3 regions of the Geobacillus sp. Sah69 genome follow, and region 1 is predicted to be linked to each of the others. Evidence: predicted binding sites of a transcription regulator. Region 1 holds the regulator's gene; each other region holds the start of a gene.
The links. The regulator Rex, encoded in region 1, represses fermentation and respiration genes when NADH is low (regulators of the CRP and FNR family bind a similar motif). The targets are predictions, from matches to a motif close to TTGTGAAATATTTCACAA.
Positions count from the first base shown of each region.

Region 2: AP057_RS06355 (nitrate reductase subunit alpha) is a predicted target of Rex. The motif match lies at 5,988-6,005, and genes of this name have one in related genera.
Region 3: pflB (formate C-acetyltransferase) is a predicted target of Rex. The motif match lies at 2,705-2,722, and genes of this name have one in related genera.

Region 1 covers NZ_LLKS01000034.1:1,097-6,463, forward strand. The annotation lists gene AP057_RS08795 (IS110-like element ISGka2 family transposase) at 1-470, shown strand, start outside; gene abc-f (ribosomal protection-like ABC-F family protein) at 933-2,864, opposite strand; gene moaC (cyclic pyranopterin monophosphate synthase MoaC) at 2,960-3,448, shown strand; gene AP057_RS08810 (redox-sensing transcriptional repressor Rex) at 3,464-4,105, shown strand; gene tatA (twin-arginine translocase TatA/TatE family subunit) at 4,123-4,275, shown strand; gene tatC (twin-arginine translocase subunit TatC) at 4,296-5,045, shown strand; partial or broken gene AP057_RS08825 (transposase) at 5,197-5,367, opposite strand, start outside.
Region 2 covers NZ_LLKS01000031.1:81,462-90,123, forward strand. The annotation lists gene narI (respiratory nitrate reductase subunit gamma) at 1-176, opposite strand, end outside; gene narJ (nitrate reductase molybdenum cofactor assembly chaperone) at 152-727, opposite strand; gene narH (nitrate reductase subunit beta) at 782-2,251, opposite strand; gene AP057_RS06355 (nitrate reductase subunit alpha) at 2,241-5,927, opposite strand; gene AP057_RS06360 (metal-dependent hydrolase) at 6,099-6,602, shown strand; partial or broken gene AP057_RS06365 (alpha/beta hydrolase) at 6,637-6,987, shown strand; gene AP057_RS06370 (bacteriocin-processing peptidase family protein) at 7,133-8,662, shown strand, end outside.
Region 3 covers NZ_LLKS01000031.1:95,785-104,446, reverse strand. The annotation lists gene pflA (pyruvate formate-lyase-activating protein) at 1-295, opposite strand, end outside; gene pflB (formate C-acetyltransferase) at 354-2,603, opposite strand; gene AP057_RS06405 (DNA topoisomerase III) at 2,892-5,048, opposite strand; gene AP057_RS06400 (aldo/keto reductase family oxidoreductase) at 5,061-5,951, opposite strand; gene pepF (oligoendopeptidase F) at 6,041-7,897, shown strand; gene AP057_RS06390 (nicotinate phosphoribosyltransferase) at 8,282-8,662, opposite strand, start outside.

The sequences.
Region 1 (5,367 bases):
TGTGGAAACACGTTGAGGAATTGGAGCGGCTCATCGAAGAAGTCGACCAACACATCGCCCGCCTGCTCGAGCCGTATCGCGAGGAAGTGAACCTGCTGATGACCATGCCCGGAGTGAAAAAACAAACCGCCGCCGTCATCATCGCCGAGATGGGAACCGACATGAGCGTCTTTGAAACGCCGGAACGGGCGGCTTCATGGACTGGATTGTCCCCCGGCAACCATGAAAGCGCCGGAAAGCGAAAGAGCACGCGCACGACAAAAGGCAATCCCCATCTCCGATCGGCGTTATGCGAGGCGGCATGGTCAGCAGCTCGATCCAAGACGCATCCCTTGTCCCGAAAGTTTTGGTCGTTGGCGGCCCGGTGCGGGAAGAAAAAAGCCCTCATCGCCATTGCTCGGCGGATGTTGGTGATCATCTTTTGCATGATCTCCCGCAAAGAGCCGTTCCGCCAACCACAACTTATTTAGTCTAGCCAAAAGGCAGACAGGTTATACGAGATGCCTAAAATCGGGCACCTCTGCTTTCCTATTGCCTTTTTTGGCCATTTTCAGTATACCCTCACGGATCAGGAGCGTATACCGCACTCACCAAGTGGTGGGGATTTTCACGGAAAAGTGTGGATTTCTTTGTGGATAATGTGATTAACACAAAAACGGGGCTGACCTAAAAGGTCGCCTGCCTTCAAGATAGGCGCACGTCTAGTGCGGCAGAAACAGCAAGCATATATATGCAACGAAAGAGGGTGTTCCAATCCTTTGGGGACACCCTCTTGTCAGTCATCGTCCTTCACCTAAGAAGCAGCTTTCATGAACAAGGCAAAAGGCTGCTAAACGAGTTGGCCTGTGATCGGCCTGGCGCGGAGATGCGCACGAGCAGTGCACATGAAGTCGCTAGATGCCCGTGTTGGCGTTCCCTGGCAGCGGATTGTCTCAAAACGAGGCGTAGAGCTGTTCCCACTCGGCCAATAACGTTTCAAGCTGCTGTTTCCGCTTTTCGTTTTCTTGCGTGAGCTGCTGCACGGTTTCATAATCGCCGTATACAGACGGGTCGCACAGCTGCTGCTCGGTTTCAGCGATTTGTGCTTCCAGTGCGGCGATCTCGGCTTCGATCTCTTCCAGACGGCGCTGCCGTTGGCGCTGTCGTCTTTTTTCCTCTTTTTCTTGCTCGTATGTGGATTTGGCTGTTTCGCCGCTGTCCGGTGATGCGGGCGGGTGGGAGTCCAGGCGCGCCAATTCGCGCATTTCTTCTTTTTTCGCCACGTAATAGTCATAGTCTCCTAAATATTCGACAAGCCCATCGCCCGAGAGTTCAAACAGCTTTGTCGCGATGCGATTAATGAAATAGCGGTCGTGGGAGACGAACAAGATCGTTCCCGGATAGTCGACAAGCGCCTGCTCGAGCATCTCTTTGCTGTCAAGGTCGAGATGGTTGGTCGGTTCATCCAACAAGAGAACGTTGGCTTTTTGCAGCATGAGTTTGGCGAGCGCCAGGCGTGCTTTCTCTCCGCCGCTTAAGGCGGAAACCGGTTTTAAGACGTCGTCGCCGGAAAACAAAAAGTTGCCGAGCACGGTGCGAATTTCTTTTTCGGTTTTGTCCGGGTAGGCGTCCCACAACTCGTCGAGCACTCGTTTGTTTGTCGACAGTTCCGCCTGGTTTTGGTCGTAATAGCCGATTTTCACATTTGCACCGTACCGGAGCTTTCCGGATTGGACTGGGAGCTTTCCGGCGATCGTCTTCAACAATGTCGACTTGCCGATGCCGTTTGGTCCGACCAAGGCGACACTCTCCCCCCGTGTGATGCGAAAGCTGATTTGGCGGATGACCGGTGCGCCTTCGCGATAGCCGGCGGTCAATTGCTCTGCGGTGAGCACCTCATGGCCGCTCGGCCGCTCAATCGCAAAAGAAAAAGAAGCTGATTTTTCATCTCCGGCCGGGCGTTCAAGCCGCTCCATTTTTTCGAGCTGCTTTCGCCGGCTTTGCGCCCGTTTCGTTGTCGAGGCGCGGGCGATGTTGCGCCGGATGAAGTCTTCGAGGCGGGCGATTTCCTCCTGTTGCTTTTCGTATCGTTTTAGCTCTTGTTCGTATTGCTCGGCCCGAAGCTCCAAATAGCGGCTGTAATTGCCGCTATACCGCTTAAGCGTCGCGTTGGACAGCTCGTACACTTCGGTGACGACTTTGTCCAAAAAGTAGCGGTCATGGGAAACGAGCAGAACGGCGCCGGGGTATGCCTGTAAATATTGCTCGAGCCATGTGAGCGTATCGAGGTCCAAATGGTTCGTCGGCTCGTCTAAAATAAGCAAGTCCGGCTTGGCCAACAGCAGTTTTCCAAGGGCGAGCCGCGTCCGCTGTCCGCCGCTTAGCGAGGAAACGGGCGTTGTTTGGTAATCGTATGACGAAAATTGCAGCCCGTGCAAAACAGAGCGGATGTCGGCTTCATACTGATAGCCCCCTTGTTCTTTGTATTGCTCTTGCAAGTTGTCATACGCTTGAAGCGTTTTTTCGTAGCGGGACGGATCGGCGAGCAGATCCGGGTCGCCAAGCTGGGCGCCGAGCTCTGCCAGCTGCGCTTCGATCGCCCGGAGCGGCGCGAATACGTCCAGCATCTCGTCCCAAATGGAGCGTGACGAGTCGAGCCCGCTGTTTTGCGCCAAATAGCCGATTTTGATATGGCTTGGCTTGATGATTTCACCGCTGTCGGAAGAAAGTTCGCCGGCGATGATCTTCAGCAGCGTCGATTTGCCTGCGCCGTTGCGGCCGACAAGAGCAATGCGGGCGCGGGACTGTATTTCTAGTTTTATATTCGATAAAATAAGGTCAGCGCCAAAATATTTCGTGAGTCCATTCACTTGCAAAATGATCATGTCCGTCACCTCGCGAATAGTTTAACGTAAGTCGCGAAAACGGTCAAAGACAGATAACGAAAAATGGTGTATAGTGATAAATGGAGGAGATTGTCTTGTCATCGTTTACGCATTTCAATGAACAAGGCCGGGCGAAAATGGTCGACATTACACACAAGGAAGATACGATCAGGATAGCGGTGGCGAGAACGAGCGTCACCGTCAATGAAGAGATTTACGAAAAGATGACGAACAATGCCATTGAGAAAGGTGATGTGCTGGCGGTAGCCCAGGTGGCCGGGGTCATGGCGGCGAAAAAAACGGCCGATCTTATTCCGATGTGCCATCCGCTTATGTTAAAAGGCGTCGATATTGCCTTTGCTTGGGAAAAAGAGGCGGAAGCGTATAAACTTGTGATTACCGTGACGGTCAAAACGAAAGGGAGCACAGGAGTGGAGATGGAAGCGCTGACGGCGGCTTCGGTATGCGCATTGACTGTGTACGACATGTGCAAATCGCTCGATAAAGGAATGACGATCGGTCCAACGTATTTGGTCGAAAAAACGGGCGGGAAGTCCGGCCATTATCGACGGAAAACCGATTAGCTGGGGGATGAAACGATGAGCAACGAACAACCGAAAATCCCGCAGGCGACTGCCAAGCGTCTGCCGTTATACTATCGGTTTTTGAAAAATTTACATGCCTCAGGGAAGCAGCGCGTGTCCTCCGCCGAGCTGAGCGAGGCGGTGAAAGTCGATCCGGCGACAATTCGCCGCGACTTTTCGTATTTTGGCGCGCTCGGCAAAAAAGGATACGGGTATAATGTCAATTATTTGTTGTCGTTTTTCCGCCAGACACTTGAAGAGGACGAAGTGACCGAAGTCGCTCTGTTTGGCGTCGGCAATTTAGGCACCGCCTTTTTAAACTACAACTTTTCGAAAAATAACAACACGAAAATTGTCATGGCGTTTGATGTCGATGAACGGAAGGTCGGAACGACAGTCGGCGGGGTGCCGGTCTATCATCTCGATGAGCTGGAGGAGCGGCTTCGCGGCGACATTCCGGTCGCGATTTTAACCGTGCCGGCCGCCGCGGCTCAAGCGCTGACCGACCGCCTTGTCGCGCAAGGAATTAAAGGCATTTTAAACTTTACTCCGGCGCGGCTGAACGTGCCGAACCATATTCGCGTCCATCATATCGATTTAGCCATTGAGCTGCAGTCGCTCGTCTATTTTTTGAAAAACTATCCATCGCCATCGTAAAAAGGAGAGAACAACACATGAAATATTTGTTGCTCGTTCTTGTCATTTTGTTGCTGTTTGGCACGAAAAAGCTGCCGGAGTTGGGGCGGTCGTTCGGCCAGTCGCTTCGCGAGTTTAAAGACGCCACAAAAGGGCTCGCTGATGACGAAGAAACAAAAACCGACCGATGACAAGGCAGGATGGGGAAACGATGAATGACAAAGAAATGTCCGTGTATGAACACCTCGGAGAGCTGCGGAAACGGCTGATCATCGTGCTTCTCTTTTTCGTTGCGGCGCTTGTAGCCAGCTTCTTTTTTGTCGATGACGTCATTGTGTATTTGCAGCACACTGCGGAAGCGAAACAGCTGACGATGAACGCGTTCCGCCTCACCGATCCGATTAAAGTGTATTTTCAGTTTGCCTTTGTCATCGCCGCTGTACTGACCGCTCCGGTGCTGTTGTATCAAATTTGGGCGTTTGTCAGTCCGGGGCTGTATGAAAAAGAGCGGAAAGCAACGCTCAGCTACATTCCAGCATCGATCATTCTATTTTTAGCCGGGGTTGGTTTTGCGTATTTCGTCTTGTTTCCATTTGTCGTCCGGTTTATGAATCAGCTGGCGGAACGGCTCGGCATTCAACAGATGATCGGCATTAATGAATATTTTCAGTTTTTGCTGCAGCTCGTGCTGCCGTTTGGCATCGTGTTTCAGCTGCCGATTGTTGTCCTGTTTTTCACCCGCTTAGGGCTTATTACGCCGCAGCTTCTTGTTCGCATCCGCAAGTATGCGTATTTGGCGCTGCTTATTTTAGCGGCCGCCATTACGCCGCCGGATGTGTTGTCGCAAGTGATCGTCATGATTCCACTGACGCTTTTGTATGAGGGGAGCATCTGGGTTGCCAAAATCGGCTATCGAAAGGCGCAATTAGCGGCGGAGGAAGGAAGCGGCGATCCATATTGAGGGCAGCATCAAAAGGACGGTTCATACGGCGCCAGGCAAAAAGGGGCTGACCCAAAAGTCCGCCAAAAAGCGGACTTTTGGAGTCAGCCCTCTCTGGTTTTTGTATATTTTACCAAACGGAACAAAATTCCGACTCTGTTCTCCCCCTCATTTACGCCACCAAGGACAATTGCTTGTCCCTAGCGGCTTTTTTGAGAAGATTGTGGGCAGCACAAACCAGCCCCCATTCGATGGAAACTTTTTGGAGGCCTCGCAGGACAAAGCGACGAAACCCGCGATTTTGTTTGATTTGCCCAAATACACTCTCAATGTCGGTTTGGCG
Region 2 (8,662 bases), on a different contig from region 1:
AACAAAATGCCCCAGTGAAAGAGAAGGCTTCCAAGGCGCAACTGCCGTTTTTCAAGCAGTTCGCTTGATTTGGATGTCCAGCCAAACTGGTCGTGCTGGTAGCGCCAAATATGGCCGGCGACAAATAGGACAAGCGCTAAATACGGAACAATCACCCAGAGAAATTGGCTGGCCATGCCGTTGCACCTCCTTTCGGGAGCGGCGTCACGCCGAGTTGAGTGAATGTGTGATTGAGCGCGTCAAACAGCTGTGCATACGGGCTGCCTGCCGCTGCCAGCCGGTCGCCGATTTCGCGGATATGGCCGGCATAATCGGCGAGCAAGGCGGTCGTATGCTCTTGATCTGCATAGGCCATCCATTCAAGCATGAGCGGCAAGTAGTCGGGCAGCTCGTGATCGGAGACGGCGAATCCGGCCGCCTCGTAGCGCGCTTTTAAGGCGACGAGTTCGATTCCGCGCTCCCGCTGCTCGCCGTTTGTCATATACGTCAAGTACAAATTCGTTTTTTTGCCGAAATCAAATGTTTCGACATATTGCTCCATCCGCTCTCGAGCCGGGGTGACCGCGAGCTGTTCGGCCACTGCCAAAAGCGGCGCGCGGACGGTTTCATCGTCAAGCGAGCGGATGGCGTCTAGGCAGTCAGGAAGCGATTCGGCCCACTGTTCGTCCGGGTAAGACAACAAATACGATACACATAGAAAGACCGTTTGTTGTTGTTCGCTGTTCATCGTAAATCCTCCATTTCATTATTGAAGGGGGCGGGGCTCGCCTTCTTTCTCCTTTTACAGCGTGCCGCAAGCGCCCGGGCCGCCGGCGAACGCCAGCCCGCAGCTGCCTTGTTCGGCGTAGAGGTCAGCGACTTCTTCGCGGTGCGATGCTGGAATGACGAAGCGGTCTTCGTATTTGGCAATCGCGAGCAAACGGTACATCTCTTCAATGTCTTCACGGCTTAAGCCGAGCGATTCAATGAGACGGGTGTCCGGCTGTTTGTTCGTTTGTTTCGCCCGCATATACGAACGCATGGCCGCCATTTTTTTCAACGTCGTACGGATGTGCGCCGTATCGCCCGCCGTCAGCAAATTCGCTAAATATTCGATCGGAATGCGCATTTCATCAATGGCCGGGAAGATGTCATCGGCGCTCGCTTGGCTTCCTTTTCCTTCGATCGTATTCATGATCGGGCTCAGCGGCGGAATGTACCATACCATTGGCAGCGTCCGGTATTCCGGATGCAGCGGCAAAGCGATTTTCCAGTCGACGATCATTTTGTAAATCGGCGAGCGCTGTGCGGCGGCGATCCATTCGTCTGGGATGCCCGCTTCTTTCGCGGCGGCGGCGACGGCTGGATCGTTTGGATCAAGGAAAATATCAAGCTGGGCGTGGTACAGCTGTTTCTCATCTGTGACGCTCGCCGCTTCTTTCACTTTGTCAGCGTCATACAGCATCACACCGATGTAACGGATGCGGCCGACGCACGTTTCCGAACAAATCGTCGGCATGCCGGCTTCGATGCGCGGGAAGCAGAGCGTGCATTTTTCCGCTTTGTTCGTTTGCCAGTTGAAATACACTTTTTTGTACGGACAGCTTGTGACGCAATACCGCCAAGCGCGGCAGGCGTTTTGGTCGACGAGGACGATGCCGTCCTCGTCGCGTTTGTACATGGCGCCTGACGGGCAGCTCGATACGCATGACGGATTGAGGCAATGCTCGCAAATGCGCGGCAAGTACATCATAAAGACATTCTCAAATTCCGTTTGGATCGCCTGCTCCATTTTGACAACGTTCGGATCACGCAAACCGGTGATATGGACGCCGGCCAGATCGTCTTCCCAGTTCGGCCCCCATGACAGCTCCATCCATTCGCCGGTGATGCTTGATTTCGGCCGCGCCACTGGCTGGTATTGTTTTAGCGGGCTGTTCGTCAACGTTTCATAGTCGTAATTCCACGGTTCGTAGTAATCGTCGATCGTAGGCTGGTACGGATTGTAGAACAAGTTGACGAGCCGCATCGCTTTCGAGCCGGATTTGAGCCGCAGTTCGCCGTTTTTCAACTCCCAGCCGCCTCTATACTTCTCTTGGTTTTCCCATTGTTTCGGATAGCCGATTCCGGGTTTCGTTTCAACGTTGTTAAAGTACATGTATTCAGCGCCGGGGCGGTTCGTCCATGTGTTTTTGCACGTGACGCTGCACGTATGGCAGCCGATGCATTTGTCCAAATTCATCACCATGCCGACTTGCGCTTTAATCTTCAAGCCAATCAACCTCCTCGAGTTTGCGGATGACGACGTACAGGTCGCGTTGGTTGCCCGTCGGTCCGTAATAGTTGAATCCGTAGCTTAACTGTGCATATCCGCCGATCATATGCGTCGGCTTTACGTGGATGCGCGTCGGGCTGTTGTGTGTGCCGCCGCGGTTGTTTGTCAGCTTCGTGCCCGGCACGTTAATATGACGGTCTTGCGCGTGGTGCATAAACGCCATGCCGCGCGGCAGCCGGTGGGAGACGACGGCGCGGGCGACGACGACGCCGTTTTCGTTGAAACATTCGATCCAGTCGTTGTCGTTGATGCCGGCTTCGGCCGCATCATCTTTGTTCATCCACACGGTCGGCCCGCCGCGGAAAAGCGTCAACATCGGCAAGGAGTCGAAATACATGCTGTGGATCGACCATTTGTTATGCGGCGTCAAATAGTTCAAGATGACTTCCTTTCCGTTTTCTTTCGGGCGTTTGTTTGAAAACGGACGGTGCGGCAACACCGGCTTGAACGTCGCCATCGTTTCGCCAAACTCGCGCATCAGTTCATGATCGATGTAAAACGACTGCCGGCCGGTCAACGTCCGCCACGGGATGAGCCGTTCGACGTTCGTCGTAAACGGCGAGTAGCGCCGCCCGCCTTTTTCCGAGCCGCTGAACGCCGGCGAGGTGATGACCGTTTTCGGCTGGGCGGTGATTTGTTCAAACGTAAAGCATTCTTCCTCGCGTTCTTTCGCTAAATCGGCCAATTTCAAATCCGTCTTTTTCTCAAGCGCCTCCCACGCTTTCACCGCCATTTTGCCGTTTGTAGTTGATGACAGCGTCAAAATCGCTTCAGCCGCTTTTTTCGCTTCGCTGATATCCGGGCAGCCGTCGGCGATGGAAGCGCGCCGGACAGTGCCGAGCCGGCGTTTCAACTGTTCATACTCGTCTTTCGCTGACCAGGCAATCCCTTTTGTGCCGATCGGCTGGCGGGCGACGTTCGGACCCAGGGCGGTCATTTGATCGTAAATGAGCGTATAGTCGCGCTCGATGACATGAATGTTCGGCATCGTTTTGCCCGGAATCGGTTCAGTTTCGCCTTTGCTCCAGTCTTTCACTTCACCGAACGGCTGCGCCAGCTCTTGCGCCGTATCGTGCAACAGCGGAGTGGCGACGACTTCTTTCATTGGCTTTAAGCCGGCTTGTTTGGCGACATCAGATACGGCTTTCGCGAGTGATTTGAAAATATCCCAGTCCGAGCGCGCTTCCCAGAGCGGAGGCACGGCTGGATTGAATGGATGGACGAACGGATGCATATCCGTGCTGCTTAAGTCATGTTTTTCATACCATGTCGCTGCCGGCAGGACGACATCGGAGTAGAGCGCTGTGCCGGCCATGCGGAAGTCCAAGTTGACAAGCAGATCGAGCTTGCCTTCCGGCGCTTCATCGCGCCAGCGGATTTCTTCCGGGCGCAGGCTGTCGCGGTCATCGTTTAACAAGCCGTTCGTCGTGCCAAGCAAATGTTTTAAGAAGTATTCGTGCCCTTTGCCGGAGCTTGAGATTAAGTTGGCGCGCCAGACGATCAAGTTGCGCGGAAAATTCGCCTCGTTGTCCGGATCTTCGATCGCAAACTGCAATTCTTTCTTTTTCAGCTGTTTCGCGACGTAGGCGCCGATCTCTTCCGGCGTGCGGGCTCCATGGCTTACTGCTTCGTTATACAGCTCGATGCCGTTTTTGTTAAACGTCGGGTACGACGGCAGCCAGCCAAGCCGCGCGGCCAAGACGTTGTAATCGCCAGGGTGTGAATAGCGCGCTTTTTTGGCCAGCGGTGAGATGAGCTCATCGACCGGCCGCTCTTCATAGCGCCATTGGTCGGTCGCAAAGTAAAAGAATGACGTGCCGTTTTGCAATTTCGCTGGTCCGACCCAGTCGCGAGCGGTGGCGATTGTCTGCCATCCTTCCACCGGCCGCAGCTTTTCCTGCCCGACGTAATGGGCCCAACCGCCGCCATTCACCCCTTGGGCGCCGACGAACAAGACAAGGTTCAAGACGGCGCGGTAAATCGTATCGGAGTTGAACCAATGGTTGATCCCGGCGCCGACGATGATCATCGACCGGCCGTTTGTGTCGATCGCGTTGTCGGCAAACTCACGGGCGATTTTCACGACGAGTTCGCGGTCGACGCCGGTGATCGCTTCTTGCCATGCTGGCGTGAATGGCACCTCGTCATCGTACGAGCGGGCGACTGTGCCGCCGATGCCGCGGTCAATGCCGTAGTTGGCCAAAATCAAATCATAGACGGTCGTGACGTAAACGTCTCCTGTTACGGTTTGCACTTTTTTCACTGGAACCGCGCGTTCGATCGTTTTTCCGCCCTCAGCGGTGAAATATGGAAGCTGGATCGAGATGACTTCATCTTCGCTCCCTAAAAACGACAGGCGTGGCTCAAGCGGCTGTTCTGTTTCCTCATCAACAAGACGCAAGTTCCATTTTCCTTTGTCTTCCCAGCGAGCGCCGATCGTTCCATTCGGCACGACAAACGAGCCGGTGTTTTCATCATAGATGACCGGCTTCCATTCGGCATTGTTCGTTTGTTTGCCAAGGTCTTTCGCCAACAAGAAGCGGCCGGCCGTCCATGTGCCGCCGTTTTGTTTTAAGGTGACGACAAACGGAAAATCGGTGTACGTTTTGGCATATCGTTCAAAATATGGAACGGTCCGTTTGACGTAATATTCGTTTAAAATAACATGTCCCATCGCCATCGCCAAGGCGCCGTCCGTCCCTTGCTTCACCGACAGCCAGTCGTCGGCGAATTTTGTCGACTCGGCGTAATCTGGGCTGACGGAGACGACTTTCGTGCCGCGGTAGCGCACTTCGGCTAAAAAGTGAGCGTCCGGAGTCCGGGTGAGCGGGACGTTCGAGCCCCAGGTGATGATGTAGCCGGCGTTGTACCAGTCGCTTGACTCCGGCACGTCCGTTTGGTCGCCCCAAATTTGCGGCGACGCCGGCGGCAAGTCGGCGTACCAATCATAGAAGCTTAACATCGGCCCGCCCATCAGCTGCATGAAGCGCGATCCGGCGGCATGGCTGACCATCGACATGGCTGGAATCGGGGAGAAGCCGACGTTGCGGTCCGGGCCGTATTTGACGACCGTATACAATAAAGAAGCGGCGACAAGCGTCAATGCTTCATCCCAGCTGACGCGCACGAATCCGCCCTTCCCGCGCGCCTGTTTGTAGCGCTTCGCTTTTTCGCGGTCTTCAACGATGCTTTTCCACGCCTCAAGCGGGTTGTTTGGATGATGGGAGAGCGCCTCGCGCCACATGTCAAGCAAGATGCCGCGGACATACGGGTATTTGACGCGCAGCGGGCTGTACATATACCATGAGAAGCTCGCGCCGCGCGGGCAGCCGCGCGGTTCAAAGTCCGGCATATCCGGCCCGGTCGACGGATAGTCGAGCTGCTGTCCTTCCCAGGTGACGATGCCGTTTTTGACGTAAATGTTCCAGCTGCACGACCCCGTGCAGTTGACGCCATGGGTCGAGCGGACGACTTTGTCGTGCTGCCAGCGGCGACGGTACGCATCTTCCCAGGCGCGGTCGCCGTAGGTTGTTTCGCTATGGCCGTCGGCTTGGCGCTCGATCGGCCGAATATATTTGAAACGGTTGGTGAGCGGAGATCGTTTTCGTTTCATTTGCTTCACTCCTTATTAGCGTTGTGCACTTTTAACTATAGCCATGATGTCAATAACGCGATGTTAACTTTGTCACACTTGGTATCATTGTCACAAATCCGTCAAAAAAACGAACGAATATTCTTTTCTGTGGTATAATGGGGAAAACGATAAAAGTTTGAGGGGATTTCGTTGCGATACTCCAGCCATGTCATTGCCACATTATGCCTCGGCGCGGCGGCGGCCGCGCATACAAAGCTGCCGTTTACCGCCGCCTATACGGCGGGGCTTGTCATCGGCAGCCTTCTTCCTGACATTGACGAGCCGTCGTCATACGTCGGCCGCCGTTCGTTCGGCGTCGCGGGGAAAGTAAAAGAAGCGTTCGGCCATCGCGGCATGACGCATTCGCTCATCGTCTGGGGGGTGCTTGCCGCCCTCGTCTGGCGCGACTCGGCGTCGCTGTTTACCGCTGGGCTCGTGCTCGGCTACTTGTTTCATATTGTGGAAGACTTTTTTTCTGTTCAAGGGGTGCCGCTGTTTTGGCCGTTTTCGTCCAAGCGGTGGAAAGTGCCGCTCTATCGGACGGGAAAAGGGATGGAGAAAGCATTGGTTGGCATCGCTTGGATCGCATTCGTCTATTTTGGCGTCAACGGCTTGTTTCACGAATGGTGGCGGTCATGGTTGTCGATGTGGTAACGGCGTCCGATCAAAAAAAGGAAAAAAGAGGTGCGGCGGCGAGCTGCCGAGGTATCTGGATTCGATCGGTTCGGACTTGAAAAATCCGGATGTGAAAGAGCTGGCATACGAGAAAACGCCGACCGCTTCGCTTCTTCAGCTGGCTAGGCTGATGGCACAGACAAAAGCGAAACTCGATCGCATCGTCTGTCCGGCGTTGATTTTTGTCTCCGACGAAGATCACGTCGTGCCGCCGGGAAACGCCGACATCATCTTTCAAGGTATTTCATCGACGGAGAAAGAGATCGTCCGCCTCCGAAACAGCTACCATGTGGCGACGCTCGATTACGACCAACCGATGATTATTGAACGGTCTCTCGAATTTTTCGCCAAGCACGCCGGATAAAACGAATCGGTATATGGCTGATCCTGTTCAAAGGAGAGGCCATTTTTTGTTTGTCGGTATTTTTGTGAAAAAATATGTGGCTGTTTTGCCGGGCTTGTTCTACACTTAATAAATAGCTGGAAAAAGAATAAGGGAGTTTCTTTGTATGAATCATATCAAACCGATCGCATTGCTCGTTGAAGAAAAACGAATCGTGGATGCCCTTGCCCAGGTGCGGCCGCATTTAGAAAACATGGGATTGTTTCAATGGCGGCCGCTCATGGCTTCGTGGGACGAGATCGAACCGTTTCGGACGCTTGTCCGCCTGTTCGACTACGCGCTTATGTACCGGCATAGCGGGCTTGTCGCCCGGTACGCCCACCGGAAGTTCAACACGCTGCAGACGCTCGCGTGGTTGTGCGACGAATGGCTCGATCAACGCCGGCCGCTCGATGTGGAAGAGGCGCTCACTCCGCGCCTGACCGCCGCGCTCGAAGGCCGGGTGGAGGAGCCGAGGGAAGCGATCGCCCGGGCGGCGTTTGCGTTGGTGCGCGCTTTATTGGATATGCAGCGGATCGATGAGGCGCACGAATGGATGGATGTGGTTGCCCGCTATGAAACGGCGCCGATGCATGACAAGTGGGGCTATTTTTATATCGAGACCGGCGACCGGAAGCGCGCCGAACAGGTGATTCGCGCCGGTCTCGATGACCCGGAGCGCGGCGATATGTGCTATTTGCTTCTTGCCGATTTGTATGCGCTCGATGGCCGCCACCGCGAGGCGCTTGCCGTTTTGGAAGAAGGAAAGCAGCGTTTTCCGCAAGTGTTAGCGTTTTACGCTGAGCGCGTGCGCCGCCTGCGCGATGTGCGCGCCTACCGCGAGGCGCTCGCGGCGATGGAGGAGCTTGACCGCCTGAATCCGCTTCATATGCATCGCCGTTATTTCGCCCATTTGCGCGCCGAACTGTATTACCAGCTTGAGGAATGGGAGAAGCTTGAATCGCTTGTGAAAGCGGAGCCGCAGCTTGAAAAAACGCCGTACGCCCGCGCGCTTGGGCGGAAAGGGAAACGGTCGGTGGCGCTGCCGCTTGTGCCGGTCGTGCAAAAGCACAACTATTGCGTGCCGGCGAGTCTGGAAATGATGCTTCGATTGCTTGGTTCCCCCCGCACGCAGGATGAAGTGGCGGAACATATTTTTGATGTGCGCGGATCGAAGTTGTCCACGACCGTACATTATTTGGAAGATATTGGATTTGTTTGCCGCTTTTTCATCGGCACGCTGCCGCGCTGGAAGCGGCTCATTGATGAGGGCGTTCCGGTGCTGTTAAGCGTCGATTACGAACAGTCATCACACGTCCAAGTGCTGTTTGGCTATGACGAACGGCTCGAGGCGTTTTATGTGCAAGACCCGAATCTGTTTGATCCGTTTGTCGTTTCCGAGGACGAGCTTGCCAAGTGGTATGCAGGGACGCATTATTTGTCGATTGTGGCGCTTCCCCGGGAAAAAGCGGCGCTCGCCGCCGAGCTTCCGGAGGAGGAGGACCGCTATTTCCGTGAGCTGCACGCGTTGGCTGAAAAGATGGACGAGGACGAACAGGCGCATTTCGCCGCCTTTGTCGCCTTTTTGCGCCAGCATGAGCACATCCCGTACACATGGCTGTATGTCATGAAGCATTTCGGCATCGACGAGGCGAAG
Region 3 (8,662 bases), on a different contig from region 1:
GAATGCCGAGTTTTTTGCATGCTTTAAATAGCTCAATTAAAAAGTCGATTTGTAGCAAAGGTTCTCCGCCGCTGACGGTAATCCCGCCGCCGGAAGCGTTGATAAACGGCAAGTACGTTTTCACGTCATCGATAATTTCTTCTACGGTCATTTCTTTTCCTTTTCCGATTTCCCATGTATCGGCGTTATGGCAATATTGGCAGCGCAATACACATCCTTGTGTAAAGATGACATAACGAAGGCCCGGGCCATCGACGGTACCGCATGATTCGATGGAGTGAATAAATCCTTTCATACGCATGTTCTCCTTCCTAAGAGAAATATACCCCCTCACAAGAAGGAGGGGGGAGAGATTACATTGTTTCATGGAACGTGCGGTTAATGACGTCAATTTGTTGTTCACGAGTTAGTTTAATGAAGTTGACGGCATATCCAGAGACGCGAATCGTTAATTGCGGATATTTTTCTGGATGTTCCATCGCGTCTAATAATGTTTCGCGATTCAACACGTTAATGTTGAGATGATGCCCGCCTTTTTCCATGTAACCGTCTAAAATAGCGACAAGATTGTGAATACGTGTTTCCTCGTCTTTTCCTAACGCTTTCGGAACGATCGAGAACGTGTTTGAAATACCGTCTAGGGCGTGTTCATACGGCAATTTTGCCACAGAGCTTAACGAAGCGAGCGCACCTTTCATGTCGCGGCCGTGTAGCGGGTTCGCTCCTGGAGCAAACGGTTCGCCAGCGCGGCGGCCATCTGGTGTATTGCCTGTCTTTTTACCGTATACGACGTTTGATGTAATCGTTAAAATCGATAACGTATGTTTTGAATCGCGATACGTTTTATGTTTTTTCAATTTCGTCATAAAGCGTTCGACTAAATCAACCGCAATTTGGTCGACGCGATCATCGTTATTTCCGTATTTCGGGAAGTCGCCTTCAATTTCAAAATCAACAGCAATGCCGTTTTCATCGCGAATCGGTTTTACTTTTGCATATTTGATCGCGCTTAACGAATCGGCGACAACCGATAGCCCGGCAATACCAGTTGCCATTGTGCGCAAAACGTGGGTATCATGAAGCGCCATTTCAATGCGTTCGTAACAATATTTGTCGTGCATGTAATGGATGACATTGAGTGTATTAATATAAAGTTCGGCAAGCCATTCAAGCACTTGATCGAATTTACGCATTACTTCGCCATAATCTAAATATTCGGATGTAATTGGCGCAAATTCAGGACCAACTTGAATTTTTAATTTTTCATCGACGCCGCCGTTAATCGCATATAACAATGCTTTCGCGAGGTTGGCGCGCGCTCCGAAAAATTGCATTTGTTTACCGATTCGCATCGCCGATACGCAGCAGGCAATTCCGTAATCATCGCCAAATTCAACGCGCATTAAGTCGTCGTTTTCATATTGAATCGAGCTTGTTTTAATCGACATTTTCGCGCAATATTCTTTGAACGCTTCCGGTAATTGTTTCGACCAAAGTACGGTTAAGTTTGGTTCTGGCGCAGGTCCTAAGTTATCTAACGTATGAAGGAAACGGAACGAGTTTTTCGTTACTAACGGACGACCGTCGATAGCGACTCCGCCAATTGATTCTGTTACCCATGTCGGGTCGCCGCTAAATAGTTCGTTATATTCCGGCGTTCTTGCGAATTTGACAAGGCGCAATTTCATCACAAAATGGTCGACAAGCTCTTGCGCTTCTTTTTCTGTTAGTGTACCTTCTTGTAGGTCGCGTTCGATATAAATATCTAAGAAGGTGGAAACGCGCCCTAAGCTCATCGCTGCGCCGTTTTGTTCTTTAATGGCGGCGAGATAAGCGAAATAGAGCCATTGGAATGCTTCATGCGCGTTTCGCGCTGGTTTGGAAATGTCGTAACCGTAGCTTAATGCCATTTGTTTCAATTCGTTTAACGCGCGAATTTGTTCAGCAATTTCCTCGCGAAGGCGGATAATGTCTTCCGTCATCGTTCTTGCGCCGGTGTTTTTCAAATCCTTTTGTTTTTCTTCAATCAGACGATCGACACCGTATAATGCTACACGGCGATAGTCGCCAATAATGCGGCCGCGTCCGTACGCGTCTGGAAGACCGGTGATGATTCCTGCTTTGCGCGCTAATCTCATTTCTTCGGTGTAAACGTCAAATACACCTTGGTTATGCGTTTTTCGGTATTCCGTAAAGATTTTTTTCACTTCGTCGCTTATTTTGTAGCCGTATGCTTCACATGATTGCTGCGCCATGCGGATGCCGCCGAACGGCATTAATGCGCGCTTAAACGGTTTATCCGTTTGAAAGCCAACGATTTTTTCCAAGTCTTTGTTTAAATAACCTGGTCTGTGGGAAGTGATGGTGGAAACAATGGATGTGTCCATATCAAGAACGCCGCCTTTTTCGCGTTCTTGCTTCGACAATTCCATCACTTGTTCCCAAAGTTTTTTCGTTGCTTCGGTCGGTCCTTCTAAAAACGATTCATCCCCATAGTAAACGGTTACGTTGTTTAAAATAAAGTCACGGACGTCAATGGACTTTTTCCATTTAGACCCTTTAAAATTTCGCCACGGGTCTAATACAGCAACAGCTTGTTTCATAACAGATCCCCTCCCAATTGTTCAGAACAATCATATATAACAGATCTCATCTCTATGATACTATATTTTTGGATGCTTAGAATCATCTATTATTGAATAGTTTGTGAAATGTTGAACAATTTTAATTTAAAGACAGTGAAAAAAGAAGAAATGACAACCAATGAACATGAAGAAGGATGTAAAAATAAAAAATCTCCATCCCTTGTTATAAATCGGGAGGTCAGATCGGCGGTCCGCCATCGGTCCGCCTTTTTGCCAAGCGCTCCATCCTTTCCTCCCCCGCCCTTGTCACCGCTTCGGAAACTGAAACGATAATTTCTTCTCGTTTTCATCCCAGACAAGGATGGCGTCAAACGTTTTTTCGCCTTTTTTAAACCCTTTGATGACATTCGTTTTCCCTTGCGCCAGCAGTTTTTTCACATTGGCCGCCGAAATCGATTTGCCGAGAATGCGTTTGGAGATCGTAAACGGGCATTTTGTTTTCGCGTACTGGTCGCAGCCGTACAACGTTCCTTTGTCGACGACGGTCCCGCCGCAAAGCGGGCACGGTCCAAGCTTCTCGCCCATCGTTTTTTTCTTCCTTGTCCGTTGGATCGAGGCGGTGTCAACCCCTCTGAAATTCCAATTCGGCGCAGCGGCGATGGCGTCAGCGACCACTTTTTGCGCCAACTTTTTCACCTGTTCCATAAAGGCAGCGGGAGAGGCGCTCCCTTCGCCGATTTCGCTTAAGCGCTGCTCCCATTTCGCCGTCATTTCCGGCGAGGCGAGAATCGTGCCGCCGAGCGCCTCGATCAATACTTTCGCCTTGTCGGTCGCATATACGAGGTTGTTTTTCACTTCAATATACTTCCGCTCTTTCAGCATGGTAATGATCGCCGCCCTTGTTGCTTCCGTGCCGAGCCCTTCCGTTTTGGCGAGCACTTTTTCCAGTTCCTCATCGTCCAAAAATTTTCCCGCCGTTTTCATCAAGGTGATGAGTTCGCCTTCTGTATACCGTTTCGGCGGCTCGGTCTTCCCTTCTTTCACCTTGACAGCGGCCGCTTCCCCCGCCTCCCCTCGCTCAAGGAGAGGCAGCGCAGCATCTTTCTCCTCCTCATGCGGACGGATGACGGCGCGCCATCCTTCCTCGACGACTTGTCTTCCTTTCGAAACAAAGCGGGCCCGGCCGTCAACGAGCGTTGTGACGGTCGTATAATCGATGACCGCCGCCTGATGGTGGGCGGCAATTAGGCGGCGGACGACCAAATCGTACACCTTCCGTTCGTCGGCTGACAGCTTCTCGGGATCCACCACTTGCTCGGTCGGGATAATGGCGTAATGGTCCGTCACCTTTTTCTCGTTTACATAACGTTTATTCTGTAAAATCGACGGCTGCGGCAGCGGAAAATACGAAGCGTACGCCGGAAACGAGGACAGCTTTTGCAAAATGGCGGGAAACGTTTCCGCTTCCCCTTTCGTCACATGCATCGAATCGGAACGAGGATACGAAACGATCCCTTTTTGGTAGAGCGATTGCAGCACATCAAGCGTCTTTTTCGGCGAGAAGCGGTACAACTTGTTCGCTGTCGCTTGCAGCGTCGATAAGTTGAACAACAGCGGCGGCTGATACGTTTTCCGCTCTGTGTGGACGTCGGCGACTTCCGCCCGTTTTCCTTGGCAAAAGGCAGCGATCTTTTTCGCCATCTCCTCGTCCCCAAGACGCGTTTGGCCGTTTTTATCCGTCCATTTTCCTTCATAACGCTTGTCGCCAATGACAAACGAGGCGACGACTTCCCAAAACGGTTCAGGGCGGAACTGCTCAATTTCCCGCTCACGCCGGACGATCAGCGCCAATGTCGGCGTCTGCACGCGCCCGACGGAAAACACATCGTTCATCCCGCGCTCCTTCAGCAAGAGGCTGTACACGCGCGAGGCGTTCATGCCGACGAGCCAATCCGCGCAGGCGCGGGCGTACGCTTCCTCATAGAGCGGGCGCGTCGTCCGTTCATCAAGCAGGCGGCGGAACCCTTCCTCGATCGCCTTCGGAGTCAAGGACGACAGCCAAAGCCGCTTCATCGGCTTGTTCACGCCGCTTAGGCGGATGAGGTTGCGCACAATGAGCTCCCCTTCGCGCCCCGCGTCGCCGGCATGGATGATTTCCGTCACTTCCGGCTTTCGCAGCAATTCTTTCACAACCTTGAACTGTTTCGCCTTCGCTTTTTCGATCTCATACTCAAACCGTTCCGGGATGATCGGCAACGTGCCGAGCGTCCACCGCTTCCACTCCGGCCGATACCGCTCCGGCGGGGCGAGCTGGAACAAATGCCCGATCGCCCATGTCATATACGCCCCGTCGGGAAACAAGTCATTCGGCAAAATTTCGATATAGCCTTGCCGTTTTTTCGTCCGAAAAATCGAGGCGAGCGTCGCCCCTTGGTCCGGCTTTTCCGCGATAATGACCTTCATCGTCCTCTCCCCTTACGGCACATCATGCCCCATGGAGCTTTGTAAGATAGCGAACCATTGCTCGCGGGAAAGCGGAAGCGACAACGCCCGCACCGCCCGCTCGATGCGTTCTTGTTTCCCCGAGCCGACAATCGGCATCATCCGCGCTGGATGAACGAGAAGCCACGCGTACAACACTTCGTCGATCGTCTCAGCGCCCACCTCACCCCGCACTTGTTCAAGCGTCCCGCGCAACCGCACCGCCCGGTCATCGTCAGCGGAAAAAATCGCCCCGCCGGTGAGCGGCGACCATACCATTGGCGGAATGCGCTTCTCAAGGCAAAGGTCAACGGTGCCGTCTTCAAGATTTTCCAACCGATACGCCGATACTTCGATTTGGTTGGTCACGAGCGGAAACGGCAAATACGACTGAAGCATTTCCCACTGCAAACGTTTAAAGTTGGAAACGCCAAAATAGCGCACTTTTCCATCCTGCTTGAGTTGGAGAAACGCCTCGGCCACCTCTTCCGGGTTCATAAACGGATCCGGGCGGTGGATAAGCAATACATCAATATAATCGGTATGGAAGTGTCGAAGGGATTGCTCAACCGAAGCGATGATATGATTTTTGCTTGTATCGTATAATTTCATCCCGTACTTCGATGGCAGCTTGATGCCGCATTTCGTCACGATCTCGATCTGACCGCGCAAGCTTGGCTTTAACGCCAGTGCTTCGCCAAAGCGCGATTCACACGTATAGTCGCCGTAAATATCAGCATGGTCAAACGTCGTAATGCCGCGCTCAAGACAAAATTCAATGAGCCCGAGCAGCTGCTCGCGCGAATAGCCCCAGTCCGCAAGCCGCCAACAGCCGTGAATGAGGCGGGAAAACGTCAAATCGTCCGCCAACCGAATTCGTTCCATTGATTGTCTCCCTTTCTTTATTTTTGGCTAAAATCGTTCCGCTTGCGCATACTACCAACAAGAGGAAAAAACGGAAAGGACGTGATGATATGAAGCGCTGGCTTCTTGGGCTCGCCGCTGTGCTTCTTTTCGCCTCCCCATGGCCGGCATCAGCCGCCGAAACCGCATACGAATGGAACCTAGCCGACATTTATCCATCCGAAGCCGAGTGGATGCACGACTACAAGGCGGTGCAAAACGCCTTGCCGAAACTGGCGGCGTTTGAAGGAAAACTCGATGATGAAAAGACGATCGCCAAACTGTTCGCCCTCAACGAACAAACGGCCCGCAAGCTCGAAAAACTGGCGCTTTACACCCATTTAAAACGCGATCTGAACATTGAAGACGAGGCAGCGGCCCGGCTTGGGGCAAAAGTGGAAGCGCTCGCCGCCCAATATGCGGCGAAAACAGCGTTCATCGAGCCGGAACTGCTCGCCCTACCCGAGCGGACGCTCAAGAAGCTCCAAACGAGCAAAGAGCTGAAAGCGTACCGCTATTACTTCCATGAGTTGCGCGAGCAAAAGCCGCATACGCTTACGAAACGCGAAGAACGGCTGCTCGCGAAACTATCGCCGGTGCTCGGCGAGACGGAGAACATTTATGACCACGCCGTCCGCGGCGATTACGAGCCGCCGTCTGTCACGATGCCGAATGGAAAAACAGTGACATTGACCGACGACCAATACGCCGCCATGCTCGAGCACCCGGACCGCCGCTATCGAAAGGCGGCGTTTGAAGCGAAAGCGAAAAGCTATGAGGCGCTCGAGCAGACCGCCGCGGCGACGTTGTACGCCTCGGTCAAAGCGGACGAATTGTATGCGAACGTGCGCCGCTATCCATCCGGCCTGGCCGCCGCTCTGGCCGCCGACGATGTCCCGAAGGAAGTGTTCGACAACTTAATCGCCGCCACCCGCCGCCATTTGCCGGCGCTGCACCGCTATATCGAATTGCGGCGGCGCGCGCTCGGGCTTGACCGCGTTCACAGCTATGATTTGTACGTGCCGCTTGTCGGCGAAACGGCGAAATCGATCCCAGTTGAAACAGCGAAAACGTTCATTGTCGAAGGGCTCAAGCCGCTCGGCGCCGACTATATCAAACAGGTGCACCGAGCGTTTCAAGAGCGATGGCTTGATGTCTTCCCGCGCCCGAAAAAATATACCGGCGGCTACAACACGGGAGCGTATGACACCCATCCGTTCATCTTGCTCAATTACAACGGTTCGCTTGATGGCGTATTGACGATGGCTCACGAGCTTGGGCACGCCATGCATTCCGTCTACACGAACCGCGCGCAGCCGTACCATTATTCCGGTCATTCGATTTTCACCGCCGAAGTCGCCTCGACCGCGAACGAATGGCTCATGCTCGATTATTTGTACAAACAGGCGAAAACAAAAGAAGAAAAACTCCGCCTGCTCGTCGAACAAATCGAGCAAATCCGCGGCACGTTGTACACGCAAGTGATGTATTCCGAATTTGAACGGATGATTCATGACAAAGTGCGCCAAGGCGGCAGTCTGACAGCGGACGAACTGAACCATCTTTGGCTTGGCCTGCTCAAAATGTATTACGGCCCGGCGTACGCCGCCGATCCCGGCGCCGCGCACGGCTGGCTGCGCATCCCGCATTTTTATGACGCCTTTTATGTATACAAATATGCCACTTCGCTCGCGGCGTCGTACACCATTGTGAGCGGCATCCAAACCGATACAAGCGGCAAGGCGGTGAAGCGGTACAAACAATTTTTGCGCTCCGGCGCATCCGATGATCCGATCCGTCTGCTCAAGCGAGCCGGAGTGGATATGACAAGCCCCGAACCGATCGAGCGGGTCTTAGGTCATTTCGCCGAACTCGTTGACGAACTCGATCGGCAGCTGTCAAGCCAAAACCGTCAGCGGTCTATATAGATGCAATTTAAAGCTTTAACATTTTTCGTCTTTGCCGGTCATTGCATCCGACTGTCGAGTGACCGAACAACGCCGCTTAAAGACCCATGAATGGGTCTGTGAAGCGAGTCGTTGTTCGGTCTTCCGTCACGCTAAGGCGTGACGGAGGCAAGCCACACGCTTGCCTTCGACAGTCGAAAATGGACAAACCGCTTTTCCGTCAAGGATATGTTAAACTTCTTCGTTACATCTATATACATGAAAGAGGTGTCCCGCGCCGTTCGGGACACCTTTGTTATTGCGGCGGAAAAAAGAATATCGCTTTGCGTTGCAACGCGCGGGACCGGTTAAGGCGGGCGATCGCGCACAAAGCGACATCATGCGCTTGCCCCGCAGCCAAGACAGTTATTCACTTAAAGATGCGCCTGCAATTTTTTCTTTCACCTTGCGGATGTTTTCCATCTTATTGTCCCAACACGCTTGGCTCAAATCGACGGGATATTGCTCGGGATTGAGCGTCCGTTTGTACTCCTCCCAAAACAAGCGCAAGCTTTCTTTTGCGTACGCTTGAATGTCCGGAAGCGGCGGCGACGTATACACCAGCCGGCCGTTGTCGAAGATCGTCACATGCAAGTCACGCGCTTCGAAATTGGTGACGAATTTGCTGATGAACGTGTACACCGGATGGAACATTTTCAGCCGCTCTTCTTGCTGCGGGTTTTCGCTCTCTAAGGCGATGTAGTCGCCTTCCGCTTTATGGTTGATTTTGTTGACGATGCGGTACAC